2 regions of the Synechococcus sp. MU1655 genome follow, and region 1 is predicted to be linked to the other one. Evidence: predicted binding sites of a transcription regulator. Region 1 holds the regulator's gene; the other holds the start of a gene.

Region 1 (3,117 bases):
AGGAGGCGGTATGCACCTCAAGCTGCCCTTCTGGAGCCACCAAATGCAGGGGTGGACGAACCTCGACAGAGGGCAATCCCCTTAGCCCTGCTTGCTCGAGAGTCCTGTGGTCAACAGTCCGCGACTCACGAGAATGATGGGTAGGGCTGAGGCTGACGGTCATCACATTCGCCGAAGTCCGGCAAATCCGGATGTGAATGAATCTAGCGGTGAAAGTTGAATGCACAAGTGTTTTGACACCATCCATGGTGTGCCGAGCCAACTGGCAGGCTCAAAGCACCTCCGCACCGTGGACTTATGACCGACACCTCTCGCAATGACGGACGTCGGCCGGGTGATCTTCGCCCCTTCTCGATCAGCTGGGATCCCATGGGATTTGCCCTCAGCTCAGTGATCATTCACAGCGGACGGACCGCTGTTCTTTGCAGCGTTTGCCATCAGGAAGGTGTCCCTCGCTGGCGCAAAGATCAAGGCCAGGGATGGCTGAGTGCCGAATACCGACTCCTTCCTGGATCCACTCCAGAGCGTCAAAACAGAGAGCTGCTCAAATTAAGTGGACGCACCCAGGAGATTCAGCGCCTGATTGGTCGCAGCCTGCGCGCCGCCATCAACATGGAAGCTCTCGGCGAGAACACGTTGAGAATTGATTGTGATGTGATTCAGGCGGATGCCGGCACCCGTACCGCGGCGATCAGCGGATCTTGGGTCGCGCTGCAACGAGCCTGTGAACGGCTTGTTCAACAAGGGGTTCTCAACACCAACCCTGTCCAAGCTCAGGTGGCAGCTGTCTCCGTTGGCGTGATTCAAGACCGCCCCCTTCTCGATCTCGACTACAGCGAAGACAGCCATGCCGACGTGGATCTCAATGTCGTCATGAACGGAGAGGGACAATTGCTGGAACTACAGGGCACTGCAGAAGGAGCTCCTTTTAGCCGCCACCAGCTCAATGCCCTCCTGGACCTCGCCGAGCCTGGGCTCAAAAAAATCATGGGTGATCAACGTGCGGCTCTTTCAGCTACATGAACTCCGCTTCAGGACAAGGCAGCATTTCGTGTTCCTTGCTACACGAGCCGGGTTGGCTGATCCATAACATCTCGTAAGACGCGCTGGGAACATGGCTGAGGTCAGCCGCGGCTTCAGCCGCTATGCACCACCAACAATTCGCCCGGCGGCCTCGAGCTTCGGGACCCCCGCGGTTCCATCCAACCGCACTCTTCAAGACGTCATTCGGGGACTCGATGGAGCCAATTCCGAAATGGTGGAACGGGGGAAAACCATCTTTTTCCCCGGCGATCCAGCAGAAAAGGTGTACCTCATTCGTCGCGGTGCAGTTCGCCTCTCAAGGGTGTACGAATCCGGCGAAGAAATCACCGTTGCCTTGTTACGAGAAAACAGCTTGTTTGGCGTTCTGTCGTTATTGACAGGTCATCGCTCTGATCGTTTTTATCACTCGATCGCTTTCACCAGAGTGGAGATGGTCACGGCGCCCGCCACATCAGTGCGGCAGGCCATCGAAGCTGACACCAGTGTGGGATTGCTGTTGTTGCAAGGTCTGTCCAGCAGGATTCTCCAGACCGAAACGATGATCGAAACGCTCACCCATCGGGACATGTCGTCTCGGCTGGTGAGTTTTCTGCTGGTGCTCTGTCGAGATTTCGGAGTGCCTGGTCAACGGGGCATCACCATCGACCTTCGCCTCTCACATCAAGCCATCGCCGAGGCCATCGGCTCCACACGCGTCACGATCACTCGTCTCTTGGGTGATCTCAAGGCGTCCAGCCTTGTCGATATCGATCGCAAAAAGATCACTGTTCTCGATCCAATCGCTCTCGCCAAGCGATTCAGCTGACCATGCAGGTGAAGATGGAGCTTCCATCCGAACTCTGACCCTTCGTTCTCCGTGACCGGCTGGTTCCTACTTCTCGCTCTTCTTGTGCTTGGAGGCGTGCTCTCAACCCTGGGAGACCGTCTTGGATCTCGCGTGGGGAAAGCTCGACTGAGCTTGCTTGGACTGCGTCCCAAACGCACGGCCGTGGTGATTACGGTGTTAACGGGCAGCCTGATTAGTGCCCTTTCACTCGGACTCTTGCTGTTGGTCAGTCGACAGCTCAGGGTGGGCCTGTTTGAACTGAATGCTCTCGAAGCGAAATTGCGGAGCAGTCGCGCCGACCTCAAAACAAGCAAACGCGCTCAGACACAAGCTGGCAAAGAGCTCACAACCGCCCAACAGCGCGCGGCAGAACTGCGTCGCACCCTGAAGCCACTCCAGGAGCAAACCCGATCCCTGGAGGCAGAGCGACAGCGATTGAGCCAAGACGTGGATGCGAAAGATATTGAGATTCAACGCACCGAACAGGAGCTCTCAGCCGTGCGCTCTCAAATTCGCAGTGGCGAGAAAGAACTCAATCAACTGGAAGACAATCTCCTCGCCCTGCGTCGCGGAAATGTCGCCATCAGCAGTGGGCAGCCGCTTGCAACCGTGACCTTGAAGCTCGAACGCCCCGATCAGGCAAAAACGGTGATCGATCAGTTACTACGAGATGCCAATCTTCAGGCCTATCAACAAGCGCTCCCTGGCCAACCGGTAGAGCGTCAGATCCTGCTGGTTCCGCGACCCGACATCAAACGCTTGGAACAAACGATTCGCAAACCTGGCACCTGGGTTGTGAACATTCGTTCAGCAGCCAATGTGCTTCTGGGTGAAACCGTTGTGTATGCCTTCCCGGAAGTGCTTCCCAATGTCACGGTAACCAGAGAGGGGGAGATCCTGGCCCGCACCACCCTCGCGAGCAATGAGCGCAACCCTGAAGCCGTTCGCAACCGACTGAATCTTCTCCTTGCCTCCACATTGGCCGAGGTGCAACGACGCGGATCTCTCAGCAAGGGGCTGCAGTTCGATGTGAATGCCATCAATGTGCTGGGCCAAGAGCTGATCGACCGCAATGGCGGTCTCGCTTCGCTCGAAGCGGTTGCTTTGCGGCGCAGCGAGACCGCCGATCCCATCGCCATCCAGTTGCGACTCAGTCCATGACACGCGTCGTCGCCTTAGATCCTGGCCGAAGCAAATGCGGCTTGCTCCTTGCAGACATCTCAACGAACACGGTTCTGCAAGGCATG
Region 2 (3,117 bases), on a different contig from region 1:
CCAATCCCAGGCGAGACGCAACTGAACCAGTCCCTGCTTCATCAGGGCAGGCAGCTGCAGAAGCCATTGCAGAAAGGCACCGACCAGGGTGGATAACGCCAACACCACCCCTCCCCAGAGCGCGAGAGAGGGAGTTGAGATTGCGGATCCCGCCTGCCACCAGAGCAAACCGATCCCCACGATGAGGGCGAGGCTGGACATCAACGGCGAAATCGCCGGGATCCAGAACTCATCAGCAGCATTGAGCGATCCAAAGCCAAGGCCGATCAGACCAGCCAAGAGCGCCATGGGAGCCATCACTTGGAGTTGCACCGCGGCGATGCGATGCAACTCCGGATTAAGGCCAGGGCCGACGAGTGTGATCAATGGATCAGCTGCCAACACGAGAACGATCGTTAACACCAGCAGCAGAGCGCTAACCATCGTGTTCAACGTGGCCAAAATGTGCGCTCCCTCCTCTCTGGGACGGCGGCTGAGCACGCTCACCATGGCGCTATGAAATGGCCCGTTGATCCCTCCCAACAGGATCAAGAGGAATCCAGGAAGGACGTAGGCGTAGTTGTAAGCGTCGTAAGCAGCACCCACCCCGAAGGCTGCCGCAATCACCAACTGACGCACTAAACCGCCAACCTTGCTCAGCAACGTGCCGTAGGTCACGACCAAAGCAATGCGCTTGAGAGATCTCGCCATTCGTTGTCTCTTCACAGCCCTTCTGAGCGAGCATTCTCAACCCTGCGCCAGGCCACCATGGGCCGATTCAGCCAGCAACCATGACCGGTACGTCGATCCTTGAATTTCCAGCCCTCAGCGAAGGTGTGCTCCTAAAGCGCTACAAACGCTTTCTGGCTGATGTGGAGCTCAACGATGGACAAGTCGTCACGGTCCACTGTGCCAACACGGGGCCTATGAAAGGCGTGCTCCATCCCGGTGGGAGAGTCCGGGTGCGCCATGCCCCTTCCCCGAAGCGCAAGTTGGCCTGGACTTGGGAGCAAGCTGAGATCCCAAGCAGTGACGGAACGCTCTGCTGGGCTGGCATTAATACGGCTTTGCCGAACAAACTGATTCGGGCCCTGATTGAAGCCGGTGGACTCAAAGACCAGCTCGGCCCGATCAAGACCATCCGCGCCGAAGTGCCCTATGGCCTCAATCGCAGAAGTCGCATTGACTTATTGCTTACCCCAGACGACAGCGCCGACGATCAACGCCCCATCTACGTTGAAGTGAAAAACACCACCTGGTGTCAGGGCGAGGTTGCGCTCTTCCCAGACACCGTCACGGAACGGGGACAAAAACACCTGGAGGAACTGACGGCGCTCCTTCCTGATGCACGAGGTGTCCTGGTTCCCTGCCTGAGCCGGCCGGATGTCATCGCCTTCGCGCCGGGCGACAGCGCAGATCCCCGCTACGGGGATCTGTTCAGACAGGCCCTGGCAGCAGGGGTTGAGGTGCTGCCTTGCTGCTTCAGTTTTTATGAGGACCAGATCAAATGGGAAGGAGTCAGGACCGTTTGTCCTCGCCTGTAAAAAGGCTCAAATCATTGGGAAACGCACATTCGGTAGCAACAACGACTTAAAAAGTGTGCGCAGGCGAGCAGTTTTGGGAAGCGGAATAGGACTTCAGCGTCCTGCCTCTCTTGCAGTCCTGCTTTCTTCTATGACAACTGCTTACGAGTCGCCCAACACGCGACGCAAATCTCGCCTCCAGGAGGCAAGTCTTTTGGAGGGCCCGATGCTCCTCCTTCAAAGCATTCGCGGTTTTAAAACCAATCGCTCACTCTTGTGGCTTGGCTGCGTGCCACTGGCCCTTTTCGGTCTTGGGCTTTTCAACCTCTCGGCTCACGCCGCAGAGATGCCGGAACTCAATGCAGCATTTTTAGCCAACAATCTTTGGCTGCTGGTTGCGACGATCCTGGTGATTTTCATGAACGCCGGTTTCGCCATGGTCGAAGCCGGAATGTGCCGCCAAAAAAATGCGGTCAATATTCTCGCTAAAAATCTGTTCGTCTTTGCACTTGCCGTAACCGCCTACTGGTTCGTTGGCTATTCGTTGATGTATGGCAATGCCATTGCCGCTGGCTGGCTCTATTTCAACGGGTTGTTTTTTGATCCAGCTGTTACGCCCGAACTAATTTCAGAAGCTGGCCTTGTTCCAAGTGTTGACTTCTTGTTTCAGGCTGCTTTCGCTGGAACAGCAGCAACCATCGTTTCAGGCCTCGTCGCTGAGCGCGTGAAATTTGGCGAATTCGTGGTGTTTTCGCTCATTCTCACTGCATTCATCTATCCCATTGCGGGTAGTTGGGAATGGAATGGAGGCTGGCTGAACTCCGTTGGTGACAAAGAATTTATCGATTTTGCTGGTTCATCCATTGTTCACTCCGTTGGAGCCTGGGCTGGACTGATTGGAGCCATGCTTCTTGGCCCTCGTATCGGCAAATTCATTGATGGCAAGCCTCAGGCGATCCCTGGCCACAACATGGCCATTGCCACTCTTGGTGCACTGATTCTTTGGATTGGCTGGTATGGATTCAACCCTGGTTCCCAGCTCGCCATGGATCAGTGGGTCCCTTACGTTGCTGTAACAACAACCTTGGCGGCGGCTGGTGGAGCGATCGGTGCCACCGTGATCTCAACCCTGACCTCCGGCAAACCTGACCTGACAATGATCATCAACGGCATCCTTGCCGGCCTGGTGAGCATCACGGCAGGTTGCGGCAACCTCACTTTTGTTGGCTCCTGGGTTGCTGGTCTGATCGGCGGAATCATCGTTGTCTTTGCCGTATCAGCGCTTGACGCATCAGGCATCGACGATCCGGTTGGAGCCTTCTCAGTCCATGGCGTGTGTGGCGTCTGGGGAACTTTGGTGGTTGGTCTTTGGGGCTTTGATATCCAGGGGGATGGCTCTCCCCTCGGCTTGCTTGTCGGAGGTGGCATCAGCCAGCTCGGCATCCAAGCTCTCGGTTGTGCGGCCTATGCCATTTGGACGATCGTGACCTGCTGGATTGCTTGGTCCGTGATCGGTGGCTTGTTCGGAGGCATCCGAGTCACCGAGAAGGAAGAAGTGGAAGGCCTTGATATTGGTGAGCACGGAATGGAGGCCTATCCAGATTTCGTGTCATCA

The links. The regulator NtcA, encoded in region 1, controls nitrogen genes in cyanobacteria. The targets are predictions, from matches to a motif close to GTANCNNNNGNTAC.
Region 2: a site for NtcA is predicted at 1,556-1,569, ahead of NCN04_RS04255 (ammonium transporter). Genes of this name have one in related genera too.

What each region holds. Positions count from the first base shown of each region.
Region 1 is NZ_JAKUHK010000023.1:6,613-9,729, forward strand. It holds gene NCN04_RS02230 (cob(I)yrinic acid a,c-diamide adenosyltransferase) at 1-163, opposite strand, end outside; gene rph (ribonuclease PH) at 298-1,023, shown strand; gene ntcA (global nitrogen regulator NtcA) at 1,115-1,849, shown strand; gene NCN04_RS02245 (DUF3084 family protein) at 1,901-3,031, shown strand; gene NCN04_RS02250 (RuvC family protein) at 3,028-3,117, shown strand, end outside.
Region 2 is NZ_JAKUHK010000053.1:5,579-8,695, forward strand. It holds gene murJ (murein biosynthesis integral membrane protein MurJ) at 1-690, opposite strand, end outside; gene sfsA (DNA/RNA nuclease SfsA) at 771-1,523, shown strand; gene NCN04_RS04255 (ammonium transporter) at 1,654-3,117, shown strand, end outside.